Regions from separate parts of the Microbacterium xylanilyticum genome, predicted to be linked through region 1. Evidence: riboswitches for the same ligand, from Rfam matches in the RefSeq annotation. Region 1 holds a riboswitch; the other holds the start of a gene.
The links. Region 1 has a riboswitch for FMN ahead of ribD (bifunctional diaminohydroxyphosphoribosylaminopyrimidine deaminase/5-amino-6-(5-phosphoribosylamino)uracil reductase RibD). Riboswitches for the same ligand answer to the same signal wherever they lie in the genome.
Positions count from the first base shown of each region.

Region 2: another riboswitch for FMN. It lies ahead of ACYQ1L_RS06785 (6,7-dimethyl-8-ribityllumazine synthase); the one in region 1 lies ahead of ribD (bifunctional diaminohydroxyphosphoribosylaminopyrimidine deaminase/5-amino-6-(5-phosphoribosylamino)uracil reductase RibD).

Region 1 is NZ_BAAIEN010000002.1:961,081-967,710, forward strand. It holds gene ACYQ1L_RS05105 (Gfo/Idh/MocA family protein) at 1-80, shown strand, start outside; gene ribH (6,7-dimethyl-8-ribityllumazine synthase) at 108-581, opposite strand; gene ribA (GTP cyclohydrolase II) at 578-1,867, opposite strand; gene ACYQ1L_RS05120 (riboflavin synthase) at 1,864-2,538, opposite strand; gene ribD (bifunctional diaminohydroxyphosphoribosylaminopyrimidine deaminase/5-amino-6-(5-phosphoribosylamino)uracil reductase RibD) at 2,538-3,620, opposite strand; FMN riboswitch at 3,672-3,821, opposite strand; gene ACYQ1L_RS05130 (Fpg/Nei family DNA glycosylase) at 3,903-4,778, opposite strand; gene ACYQ1L_RS05135 (GNAT family N-acetyltransferase) at 4,823-5,392, opposite strand; gene trpS (tryptophan--tRNA ligase) at 5,419-6,423, opposite strand; gene ACYQ1L_RS05145 (exodeoxyribonuclease III) at 6,472-6,630, opposite strand, start outside.
Region 2 is NZ_BAAIEN010000002.1:1,320,649-1,327,278, forward strand. It holds gene efeB (iron uptake transporter deferrochelatase/peroxidase subunit) at 1-992, shown strand, start outside; gene ACYQ1L_RS06775 (LLM class flavin-dependent oxidoreductase) at 1,117-2,331, shown strand; gene ACYQ1L_RS06780 (FMN reductase) at 2,333-2,977, shown strand; partial or broken gene ACYQ1L_RS06785 (6,7-dimethyl-8-ribityllumazine synthase) at 3,041-3,481, opposite strand; FMN riboswitch at 3,489-3,633, opposite strand; gene ACYQ1L_RS06790 (response regulator) at 3,655-4,338, opposite strand; gene ACYQ1L_RS06795 (sensor histidine kinase) at 4,335-5,633, opposite strand; gene ACYQ1L_RS06800 (cation:dicarboxylate symporter family transporter) at 5,814-6,630, shown strand, end outside.

The DNA of each region.
Region 1 (6,630 bases):
TGGATGAGAGCATCGGGATCATGGCAGTGCTCGACGACGTGCGCGCGCAGATCGGGGTGCGCTTTCCCACCCCAGCCTAGGGCGATCGCACGGACGGTGCGACCGGCTCAGCCGCGCAGCGACCGGATGACCTGCGCCGTGCGCAGAGCGGCGTCGGCGGCCTCGGCGCCCTTGTCCTCCTTGGAGCCCTCGAGCCCTGCGCGGTCGAGACCCTGCTGCTCGTCGTCCAGCGTCAGCACGCCGAACCCGACGGGCTTGCCGGCGTCCAGGGAGACCCGGGTGAGGCCGTCGGTGGTGGCCGCCGAGACGTACTCGAAGTGGGGCGTGCCGCCGCGGATGATCACGCCCAGGGCGACGACGGCGTCCGCTCCCCCGGCGAACGCCGCCTGGGCGGCCACGGCGAGCTCGAACGAGCCGGGGACCCGCACCAGGCGGTGGTTCGCCCCGGTCTCCTCGAGCACGCGCTGCGCGCCGGCGATGAGGCCGTTCGTGATCGTCTCGTGCCAGGTGCCGGCGACGATCACGACGTTCAGGCCGCTCGCGTCGAATCCTCCGGTGCGGGGTGCGCCTGCGCCGCTCATGCGTGGTCCTCTCCGTGGTCTGCGCCGTTCGCGGCCAGGGCGGCGGCGAGCTCGGTCTCACCGATGATGTGGCCCATGCGGTCGCGCTTGGTCTCCAGGTACTGGTGGTTGTTGGGGCCGACGCCGACGATGAGGGGCACCTGCTCGATGACGTCGAGGCCGAGCTCGCGCAGCTGCGCGACCTTGTCGGTGTTGTTCGTCAGCAGGCGCACCTTCCTCACGCCCAGGTCCGTCAGGATCCCGGCCGCGGCCGCGTAGTCGCGGGCGTCGGCGGGCAGGCCCAGGGCGAGGTTGGCGTCGACGGTGTCGAGCCCCTCCTCCTGCAGCGCGTACGCGCGCAGCTTGTTGATGAGGCCGATGCCGCGTCCCTCGTGCCCGCGCATGTAGATGACGATGCCGCCCTCCTGCTCGATGGCGTCCATCGCCGCGTCGAGCTGGGGTCCGCATTCGCACTTGAGGGATCCGAACGCCTCGCCGGTCAGGCACTCGGAGTGCACGCGCACGAGCGCGGTCTCGGAGGGCTCGCCGGAGACGACCGCGATGTGGTCGGTGCCGGTGATGCGGTCCTTGTAGGCGAGGAACCGGAACACCCCGTGCGTGGTGGGGACGGTCGCATCGGCGCGCAGGCTCACCCGGCGGCGGGTGTTGTTCGCCACGCAGTCGGCCTCGTCCCGCGGGTCGACCTCGTTGAGGTGGGTGATGAGCTGCTCGATCGTGATCACGGGGATCCCGTCACGCTCGCCCAGCTCCAGGAGGCCGGGCAGGCGCATCATGCTGCCGTCCTCGGCCACGACCTCGGCGATCGCGCCGATCGGGCGCAGACCTGCGAGGCGCATCAGCTCCACCGCGGCCTCGGTGTGACCGCCGCGCTCGCGCACCCCGCCGTCGACCGCACGCAGCGGCAGAACGTGGCCGGGGCGGATGAGGTCGGCCGGCGTCGACGACGCATCCGCGAGGACGTTCAGCGTGCGGGCGCGGTCGGCCGCGCTGATGCCCGTGGTGACCCCGGATGCCGCGTCGACGCTGATGGTGTACGCCGTGCTGCGCGCGTCCTCGTTGGCCTCGACCATCGGGGGCAGGTTCAGCCCGTCCGCGATGTCCGCAGGCATCGGCGCGCACAGGTACCCCGAGGTCCAGCGCACTGTCCACGCGACCCATTCGGGCGTCGCGAGCTCGGCCGAGAGGATGACGTCGCCCTCGTTCTCGCGGTTCTCGTCGTCCGCGACGAGCACGGGACGGCCGGCGCGGAGCGACTCCAGCGCCTCTTCGATGGTGGAAAGGCTCATCGCGAGCCTCCTTCCGGTGTGGCGGCGCGGTCGGCGCCGGAGCCTGTGGCACGGAAGGCGAGCAGCCGCTCGACGTGCCGGGCGAGGATGTCGGTCTCGAGGTTCACGCGGTCGCCGACCGCGCGGGATCCGAGTGTGGTCGCGGCGAGGGTCTCCGGGATGAGGGACACCTCGAACCAATGCCCGGTCCCTGAGCCCGTCGAAGGGGCGGCGGGCTCACTCACGGCGCTGACGGTGAGCGAGGTTCCGTCGACGGAGATGGAGCCCTTGTCGACGACGAGGGGGGCGAGATCCGCGGGCAGCGAGATGCGCAGCACGCTCCACTGCGCGCCGGGTCGCACCTCGAGCACCTCGCCGACTCCGTCGACGTGGCCCTGCACGATGTGCCCGCCCAGGCGCGCGCCGACCGGCATGGCCTTCTCGATGTTGACGCGAGTTCCCACGGTGGCCGCGCCGATAGCGGCGACGTCGAGCGTCTGCTTCATCACGTCGGCGTCGAAGGTGTCCGCGGTCGAGCCCACCACGGTGAGGCACACGCCGCTCACGGCGATCGACTCGCCGTGCACCGCGTCGGCCGCGGCCTTCGGGGCGCGCACGGTCAGCCGCCAGCCGTCGCCGGCGGGTGCGATCGCGGTGATCTCGCCGATCTCCTCGATGATTCCGGTGAACATCAGGCGTCTCCTTCGTTCCTGGAGGTCTTGCCATCGGCGGGTGCCGTCGTGGCGTCCGCGATGCTGTCTGTCGTGGTGGGCCGCGCGATCGCCAGCAGGTCTTCTCCGAGCGGCAGCCACTGGGTCACCGCCAGGCGCCGGGCCTCGCCGATCGAGGCCACCCCGATGTCGGTGAGTGCGAGCCGGGGGCCGCCGAGCAGGACGGGCGCCAGGTAGGCGAGCACCTCATCCGCCAATCCGGCGGCGAGGAACGCGCTGGCCAGCGTCGGCCCGCCCTCGACGAACACGCGCTGCACGCCGCGCTCGCGCAGCTCGGCGAGCACTGCGCCGAGGTCGTGGCCGCCGTAGAACAGGGGCTGGTGCGGATGCCGGCGCACGGCGGCGTCGGCCGGGGTCTCGCGGGTGCCGATCACGACAGGGATCGGCTGGTGCGGCAGCAGCGCGTCGCCGTCGCGCGCGGTGAGCGCCGGGTCGTCGGCGAGCACGGTGCCCGTGCCGACCACGATCGCGTCTGCGGCCGCACGGCGGCGGTGCACATCCGCGCGCGCGTCGGGACCGGTGATCCACTTGCTGGACCCGTCCGCGGCGGCGGCGCGGCCGTCGAGGCTCTGCGCCCACTTGACGGTGACGTGCGGGCGCCCCAGGCGCTGCACCGTCAGCCAGTCGTGGATGAGCGCATGCGCGGCGTCGGCCTGCTCGCCAGCTTCGACGTCGATGCCGGCCGCGCGCATCCGCTCGGCACCGCCGCCGGAGACGAGACCGGGGTCGTCCAGCGCGTAGACGACGCGGGCCACTCCGGCATCGATGAGCGCCTGAGCGCAGGGTCCGGTGCGGCCGGTGTGGTTGCACGGATCGAGGGTGACGACCGCCGTCGCGCCGCGCAATTCGGCGGGCGTGAGCTTCGAGAGCGCGTCGACCTCTGCGTGCGGGGTGCCGGCGCCCCGGTGCCAGCCCTCGGCGAGGACGTCGCCGCCGGGGGAGAGGATCACGGCCCCGACCTGCGGGTTCAGCCCCCGCGGGCCGCGGCGCGCGATCTCGAGGGCGTGCGTCATCGCCGCGCGCTCCGCCGCTGTCGCCGTCATGTCGTTTCCTCGTCCAGATCCAGGTCATCGGGGTCGGGCGCACGAGGATCGTGCGTGCTGCCTCTCATCCGGACTCGCGAGCGCTCGCTCGCATCACCGTCGGTTCCGGATTTCCACCGGATCGGCCTCGGATCCCTGTCGGATCTTCGGTTCGCGGACTGTCACCGCCGGTTCGGATTCTCACCGACCCCGGAGCACGTTGTGTTGCTCTCAGCTTAGTCAACGCGCATATGCCGGTTTCATTCCGGCGGATGCATCTGTGACGGCTCATGTCGTCCCCGGCTACTTCAGCAGCCGCGACAGCCGGCGGTCCGCGAGCAACTTGCCGCCCGTCTGGCAGGTCGGGCAGTACTCCAGCGAGCGGTTGGCGAAGAACACGCTGCGCACGGTGTCGCCGCAGACGGGGCACTTCTCGCCGCGCCGGGCGTGCACCTGCATGCCGCGGCGCTTCGCGTCTTTGAGGTCGGACGGCGGCTTGCCGCTCGCCGCGGTCACCGCCTCGCGCAGCGTCGCCTGCATCGCCTCGTACAGCCGCGTCACGTCGTCCTCGTCGAGACCGCCGGCCGGCGCGTACGGCGACATCCGCGCCGCGTGCAGGATCTCGTCCGAGTAGGCGTTGCCGATCCCGCCGATCACGCCCTGGTCGCGCAGCAGGCCCTTGATCTGGGTGCGGCGTCCCGCGAGCAGGGCGGCGAACGCGTCGCGGGTGAAGACGGGGTCGAGCGGATCCGGACCGAGCCGGGCGATTCCGGGGACATCCGCCGGATCCCGCACGACGTACACGGCGAGCGACTTCTTCGTGCCGGCCTCGGTGAGGTCGAACCCGCTGCCGTCGTCGAACGCGACCCGCAGCGCGATCGGGGACTTCCCCGGCCGGATCAGCGTCGTCGGCAGCTCGTCGTACCAGCGCAGCCAGCCCGCCTTGGCCAGGTGGAACACGAGGTGCAGCTGCAGCTCGGCGGCGTTCTCCAGCGTCAGGTCCAGGAACTTGCCGCGCCGCGCGGCTGCGCGCACGGTGGATCCGGGAAGGCCCGTGATCGGCGGATCGTACGTCTTGAGCGCGGAGATCGCCGACACGGAGGCGCGTGTGATCGTCAGCCCGACCGCGCGCTGAGCGAGGAAGTCGACCAGCCCCTGCACCTCTGGCATCTCCGGCATGGGTTCATCCTGCCACCGGTCGACGACATCGGGGCCGCTGCGGATCAGCCGAGATCGATCGGCCACTCGACCGGGCCGCGGTCGTCGGTGCGCAAGAGCGCGGCGCTCCAGCCGTCGTCGCGACCGCGCGGGCCGGCCAGCCCCTGCCGCAGCAGCCCCTCGTAGCGGAACCCGAGCGCGCGGGCGCTCCGCGCTGACGGGACATTGCCGACCACCGCCCGCCAGCGGATGTGGGCGAGGCCGACGTCGGCGAAGCCCCAGTCGATCACGGCGCGCGCGGCCTCGGTGAGGTAGCCCCTGCCGCGCGCGGATGCGGCGACCCAGTAGCCGAGCTCCGCGTCGCCGCCGGTCGGATGCGCGACGATGTGGTGCAGCCCGATCGACGCGACGAGCTCCGCGCCGGCGTGCGCGATCCATACCGTCTGGGAACCGTCCTCCCACCATTCGGCGGCGTGGCGGACGTAGTACTCGGCGTCCGCGCGCGAATAGGGGCTCGGGACCGTGGTCCAGCGGGCGATGTCCGGATCCTGGCATGCCGCCGTAATCGCGTCGACATCCGCGGATGCGGGCGCCCGCAGGGTGAGACGCGATGTGCGCAGTTCGACCGGTTCCATCGGTTCAGCCTCGGGGCGCCCCGGCCTCAGACCCGGCGGAGCAGGCCGACCCGGTCGTACACGTCGGCCAGGGTCTTGTCGGCGACCTCGTCGGCACGGGCGGCGTTGGCGGCGAGGATCCGGTCCAGCTCGGCGGGGTCGGCCAGCAGCTCGTTCGCCCGCTCGCGGACCGGGCCGAACTCGTTCACGACCACCTCGGCCAGGCCCTTCTTGAAGTCGCCGTAGCCGCGGCCCGCGTACTCGTCCTCGATCGCGGCGATCTGGCGCCCGGTGAGCGCCGCATAGATCGTCAGCAGGTTCGAGACGCCGGGCTTGTTCTCGCGGTCGTAGCGGACCGACCCCTCGTTGTCGGTGACAGCGCGCATGATCTTCTTCGCCGACTTCGCCGGGTCGTCGAGCAGCCACAGCACGCCGGCGTCCGACTCGGCCGACTTCGACATCTTCGACGTCGGGTTCTGCAGGTCGTAGATGCGCGCGGTGTCCTTCTGGATCACCGGGATCGGCACCACGAACGCCTCGCCGTAGCGCGAGTTGAAGCGCTCCGCGAGGTCGCGGGTCAGCTCGACGTGCTGCTTCTGGTCGTCGCCGACGGGCACGACGTCGGTCTGGTAGAGCAGGATGTCGGCGGCCATGAGCACCGGGTAGGTGAACAGGCCGACCGAGGTCGCGTCCGTGCCGTACCGCGCCGACTTGTCCTTGAACTGCGTCATCCGGCCAGCCTCGCCGAAGCCGGTGATGGTGGACAGGATCCAGGCGAGCTCGGCGTGCGCGCGCACGTGCGACTGCACGTACAGCGTCGACTTCGACGGCTCGATTCCCGCGGCGATGTACTGCGCGGCCGTCCGCCGGGTCTTCTCCCGGAGCTCGGCGGGATCGTTCGGCTGGGTCAGTGCGTGCAGGTCGACGACGGAGAAGAAGGCGTCGTAGGAGCTCTGCAGGTCCCGCCACTGCAGCAGCGCCCCGATGTAGTTGCCGGCCTGGAGGGAGTCGGCGGAGGGCTGCATTCCGGAGTAGAGGCGGGGCTTCGTCACGGATCAATCCTAGGGGGGGCGCGACAGGCGGCCCGACCGCCGCCCGCGTCAGTACGTGTAGTCGACGATGACGGGAGTGTGGTCGCTCCAGCGCTCGGCGTAGGTGGCCGCGCGGGCGACGCGGTAGTTCGTGGCGCGCGCGGCGAGCGGCGCGGTCGCGAGGTGATAGTCGATCCGCCAGCCGGCGTCGTTGTCGAACGCCTGGCC
Region 2 (6,630 bases), 360 kb from region 1:
CGCTGCTCCAGGACTGGAGCTACGCCGCGTCGCGTCTCACGAAGGGGCTGGACGTCAGCGCCTCGGGCGCGGTCGGCGGCTCCCCGGAGGCGCCGCCGGACGACACCGGAGAGGCTCAGGGCCTGACCGCGGCCGGACTCACCATCACGTTCGGGCTCGGACCGTCCCTCTTCCTCGCCGAGGGCGACCGGTTCGGGATCGCGGACCGGCGGCCCTCCGTGCTCGCCGACCTGCCCGGCTTCGTCGGCGACGCGCTCGATGCGGCCTACACCGGCGGGGATCTGTGCATCCAGGCCTGCGCCGACGACCCGCAGGTCGCGGTGCACGCGGTGCGCAACCTGAGCCGGATCGCGTTCGGCCGGGCCCGGCTGCGCTGGTCGCAGCTCGGATTCGGTCGCACCTCGCGCACGTCGTCCGATCAGCAGACGCCGCGCAACCTGTTCGGATACAAGGACGGCACGGCGAACATCCTCGCCGACGACGCGAAGGCGCTCGCCGAGCACGTCTGGGTGGGGGAGAAGGACGAGCCGGCCTGGATGGCGGGCGGGTCCTACCTCGTCGCCCGCAAGATCGCGATGCTCGTGGAGACCTGGGATCGGCTGCGGCTCGCCGAGCAGGATCGCACCATCGGCCGGGCCAAGGGCAGCGGGGCGCCGCTGTCGGGCGGCGGCGAGATGACGGAGCCGGTGTTCTCCGGCCCCGCGATCGACGAGCACTCGCATGTGCGACTCGCGCATCCCACCCTCAACGACGGCATCAGGATCCTGCGCCGCGGCTACAACTACGTCGACGGCAACAACGACCTGGGCCGGCTCGATGCCGGGCTGTTCTTCCTGTCCTATCAGCGCTCGCCGGAGCAGTTCCTGACGCTGCAGAAGCGGCTCGCCACCGACCTGATGAGCGAGTACATCCGCCACATCGGATCCGGGATCTGGGCGATCCCGCCCGGGGCGGAGAAGGGGTCCTACGTCGGAGCCGGGCTCTTCGCCTGAGCGGACCTGGTCCGCATCCCGGATCCGGGGAATACTTCTGAGCAGCACGTGTTTCACCAGATATATTCAAGTGAATAGAAATCTGAAGGAGACAGCAGTGAGCGAGTCGAGCACCTGGTCGGGAATGCAGTTCGGCCTCATGTCGGTCAGCGACATCACACGCAACCCGGTGACCGGGGAGACCCCGAGCGAGCGGGAGCGGATCCAGAACACGCTCACGATCGCCAAGCATGCGGAAGAGGTCGGCCTCGACGTCTTCGCGATCGGCGAGCACCACAACCCGCCGTTCTGGTCGTCGAGCCCGACGACCTTCCTCGCGGCGCTCGCCGCGCAGACCGAGCGCCTGATCGTCTCCACGTCCACGACGCTGATCACCACGAACGACCCGGTGAAGATCGCCGAGGACTACGCGATGCTGCAGCACGTCTCCGGCGGCCGCATGGACCTCATGATGGGCCGCGGCAATACCGGACCGGTGTACCCGTGGTTCGGCAAGGATATCCGGCAGGGCCTGCCGCTCGCGATCGAGAACTACGCGCTGCTGCACGAGCTGTGGACCAATGACGTCGTGGACTGGGAGGGCAAGTTCCGCACGTCGCTGCAGGGCTTCACCTCCACTCCGCGCCCGCTCGACGGCGTGGCGCCCTTCGTGTGGCACGGCTCGATCCGGACGCCGGAGATCGCCGAGCAGGCCGCGTACTACGGAGACGGCTTCTTCGCGAACAACATCTTCTGGCCCAAGGAGCACTACCAGCGCCTCATCGAGCTGTACCGGCAGCGCTTCGCGCACTACGGTCACGGCACCCCCGAGCAGGCGATCGTCGGCCTCGGCGGCCAGGTGTTCATGCGGCCGAAGTCGCAGGACGCGATCGACGAGTTCCGTCCGTACTTCGACAACGCCCCGGTGTACGGCCACGGCCCCTCGATGGAGGACTTCACCGAGATGACGCCGCTCACCGTCGGCTCGCCGCAGCAGGTGATCGACCGCTACGCGGCCATGCGCGACCACTTCGGCGACTACCAGCGTCAGCTGTTCCTGATGGACCACGCCGGGCTCCCGCTCAAGGTCGTGCTCGAGCAGCTCGACCTGCTCGGTGGCGAGGTCGTGCCGGTGCTGCGCAAGGAGCTCGCCCAGAACCGCCCCGCCTCCGTTCCGGACGCCCCCACTCACGCCGCGCGCGTGAAGGCCGTGTACGGAGACGGACCGTCGCGGGAGGCGCGTCCGGGTGCGAACCGCGGCGACAACCTCACCGCCGGTTCGCCCTACCAGGACGGCGGCGCGGTCCCGGCTGCGGCCGGCTCCTCGTTCGGCGCTGCGGCGACGAAGGGGGCGAACTGAGATGGGCGCGCGTCGCATCGCGGTGATCTCCGCGGGACTCAGCAATCCGTCCTCCACCCGGATGCTCGCCGACCGGCTCGCTGCGGAGAGCGCCCACCGGCTCGGCGAGCTGGGATCCGAGGTCAGCGTCGACGTGATCGAGCTGCGCGACCTCGCGCACGACATCACCAACAATCTGCTGACCGGGTTCGCGCCGCCGGCGCTGGACTCCGCGATCAACACCGTGGTGTCCGCCGACGGCATCATCGCCGTCACGCCGATCTTCTCGACGAGCTACTCCGGCCTGTTCAAGTCGTTCATCGACGTGCTGGATCCGGACGCGCTCGCCGGCAAACCGGTGCTGATCGGCGCGAACGCGGGCACGGCGCGGCACTCGCTCGCGATCGACTACGCGATCCGCCCGCTGTTCACGTACCTGCACGCGGAGCCGGTCTCGACAGGCGTGTTCGCCGCATCCAGCGACTGGGGCGCGAAGGCCGACGACGTCGCGCCGCTCAGCCAGCGCATCGAGCGCGGCGCGCGGGAGCTCGCCGAGGCGATGGCGCGGCGCGAGCCGGCCGCAGACAAGGATCCGTTCGACCCCGGCAACTATCTCGGCGAGGGCCGCTCCTTCGGGCATCTCCTCGGCGGACTCGCCGGGGAGTAGGGCGCGAAACAGGGACGGTGGCCGGTGCACTCCGTTCGGGTGCACCGGCCACCGCCGTCGCGATCAGCCGATCGCGGCGAGGCTCTCGATCGTGGCGGACACGGCATCGGCGAGCTCCCGGCCCTTCACGGCGAAGTGCCGGGTGAAGTAGTCGCGATGCTCGGCGTGCTCGTGGAAGTTGTGCGGGGTGAGCACGGCGGAGAACACCGGGACGTCGGTCTCCAGCTGCACCCGCATGAGCGCGTCGACGACGGTTCCGGCGACGAAGTCGTGCCGGTAGATCCCGCCGTCAACGACGAGAGCGCTCGTCGCGATTGCGGCGTAGCGGCCCGTGACGGCCAGCCGCTTGGCGTGGAGCGGGATCTCGAAGGCTCCCGGAACTCGGAAGACGTCGACCTGGTCGATCCCGAGCTCTGTCAGCCGCTCACGGAAGGCCGCGACGGCCTGCTCGACGATCTCGGAGTGCCATTGCGCGGCGACGATGGCGATTCTGGGCATGGTGCACTGCTCCTTCTGACCTCTCTCATCCGGACTCTGACCGTCGGCTCCGGATTCGCACCGGATCGGCAGTCCCCGCCATGGGGACCGTTCGCGGGCTCGCGCGGCATCGCCGCGTCACCGCCGGTGGGGAATTCCACCCCGCCCTGAGGACAGGACGACGCTATCACCGCGGGCGGTCAGGAGCCGGCGCGTGCGAGCCGGTACGCGGTCTCCGGCCGCCCCGGGGTGCCGTAGCGGGGAGCGCGGATGGCGACGCGCACCTCCACGAGGTGCTCGAGGTACCGCCGCGCCGTCACCCGGGAGACGCCGACGAGCGGCCCGGCCTCGCTCGCGGACAGCTCGCCGTGCGCGCGCAGGGCTGCCGTCACCGCCTGCAGCGTCTCGGCGGTGAGCCCCTTGGGCAGCGTCACCGCGCCGGTGGGCGGACCTCCGACGAGAGCGTCGATCTCGTCCTGGCTGGCGGCGCCGGTGATCCCTATCGCACGCGCCCGGCGCTCGGCGTACTGCTCCATGCGCTCGCGGAACACGCGGAACGGGAAGGGCTTGAGCAGGTACTGGGCGACCCCGAGGGCGGACATCCGCCGCACCGCGTCGACGTCGCGTACGCTCGTCACAGCGATCACGTCGATGTCCGCATCCGCGGCGCGGATCCGCCGGAGCACGTCGATCCCGGATCCGTCCGGCATGGTGATGTCGAGCAGGACGAGATCGATGCGCGGGCCCAGCTCGGCGATCGCGGTGAGCGCGGCGCGGACGCCGGTGCACTCGCCGACGACGGAGAAGCCCTCCAGCCTGCCGACGTACGCCGCGTGCAGCTCGAGCGTCAGCGGGTCGTCGTCGACGATGAGGACCCCGATCATCGGCGTCCTGCCTTCACCGGCGCCGCGGGCAGCGTCACACGGAACGCGGTGGGATCGCGCGTGACGGCGATGCTCCCGCCGGCGGCCTGCACGACCTCCTGGACGAGGGCGAGGCCGACGCCGCGGCCCGCGCGATCGCTGGGCTTGGTGGAGACACCGTGCTCGAAGACGCGCTCGCCGAGCTCCTCCGGGATCCCTGGTCCGCTGTCCGAGACGGTGATCGCGACCTGGCCGCTCTCCGCCGGGGCGATCTCCACGCGCACCCAGCGGCCGGCGTCATCGGCGCTCTCCTGAGCGGCCGCGTCCAGGGCGTTGTCGATGAGGTTGCCGACCACCGCGACGGCGTCGACGGGATCCAGGTCCGCGCGCCGCGCGGCGGGGTCCACGACGACCTGCCAGTGCACGCGGCGCTCCTTCGCCTGGGACGCCTTGCCGAGCAGGAGCGCGGCCACAGTGGGATCCCCGTCGCGCAGGGTCATCTGATCGATCACGGACTGACTCTGCACCGACGACTCCGACAGCAGGGCGATCGCCTCGTCCTTGCGGTCGAGCTCGAGCAGTGCGAGCGCGGTGTGCAGCCGGTTGCCGTGCTCGTGGGTCTGCGCGCGCAGAGCCTCGCCGAGCGTGCGCACGGACTCGTAGCCCGCGACGGCGTCGCGCACGTCGCGCGCGTCCAGATCGCCGGTGATCCTGCGCGTGGCGAGCCGCGCGAGCACCGCGCCCACGGCGCCCAGGGCCACCACCGCGAGGGTGAGCAGCGCGATCACGGGCAGGCGGCGCAGCAGCGCGCCGGCCAGCGATTCCACGGTCACCCCGGCCGAGACCCATCCGACGACCGCGCCTCCCGCATCGTGCACCGGGGCGATCGTGCGCACCGATGGTCCCAGGGTCCCGGTGTACTGCTCCGTGAGCGTGCGACCGTCGCCGGGGATCGTGCCGAGGTAGTGCCCGCCGACCTGCGCGGGATCCGGGTGGGTGAGGCGCACGCCGTCGCGGTCCATCACGGTGATGAAGTCCAGGCCCGCCCCGGTGCGCACCGACTCGACGTACGCGCGCAGCCCCGCTGAGGCCGCCGTGCGATCGGGCGCGGACACGGCCGCCACCACCGCGGGGGCGGTGGCCAGCGCGTTCGCGATCGCCGCCGTCACGTGCTCGGCCTCCTGACGTGCCGAGGTCTGCGCCTCCCAGGTGAGGAAGGCTCCGATCGCGGCGCCGATCAGCAGCACGGATCCGATCAGCAGGGCGAACACGCGCGATGCGGCGCTGCGCACTCTGCTGCGTCGTGTCGTCGCCATCGCCGATCCGGACCTCCCCAGCCAGTATGCGCGAGATGGCGCGGCCGAGGGGCTCTGCACCGCGTCGGCCCCGGTTTCAATACGAACAGAACTCGCCGTGAGGTGCCGTCGATCCGCAGCATGGTCGGCACGGCCCGCCCGAAGTGGTGCGGGCGTCCGGTTCATTCAGCGGAGGCGATGATGGCTCTCACCGAAGGTTTCACTCTCCCGCGGCACGATTGGCGCCGCGGCAAGAACTCCTGGGACAAGCACACCTGGCTCTACGTGTCCGTGCTCATCGCGGTGGCGCTGGGCATCGTGGTGGGGCTCGTGTTCCCGCAGTTCGCCCAGGGGCTCGAGCCCACCGGCAAGGGGTTCGTCAGCCTGATCAAGATGATGATCGCCCCGATCATCTTCTGCACGATCGTCATCGGCGTCGGATCCATCGCCAAGGCGGCGACCGTGGGCAAGATCGGCGGCCTCGCGCTGGTGTACTTCATGGTCATGTCGACGTTCGCCCTCGCGATCGGCCTGATCGTCGGCAACATCATCCACCCCGGCGAGGGGCTGCACATGGCCGGCGCGACGTATCAGGCGGCCGCGACGACCGAGGCGAAGACCACCCAGGACTTCATCCTCGGCATCATCCCGGCGACGTTCTTCGGCGCCTTCACCGGCGAGAGCGTGCTGCAGGTGCTGTTCATCGCGCTCCTGGTCGGCTTCGCGCTGCAGGGCCTGGGCGAGCGCGGCGCGCCGATCATGGGGGCGATCAAGCACCTGCAGACCCTCGTGTTCCGGGTGCTCGGGATGATCCTGTGGCTGGCCCCGCTCGGCGCGTTCGGCGCGATCGCGGCCGTGGTCGGCAAGACCGGCGTCGCCGCCATCTGGAGCCTCGGGATCCTCCTCGGCGCCTTCTACCTGACCTGCATCGTGTTCATCGTCGTGGTGCTCGGCGGGATCCTGATGCTCGTCGCCCGGGTGAACATCTTCCAGCTGATGAAGTACCTCGCCCGCGAGT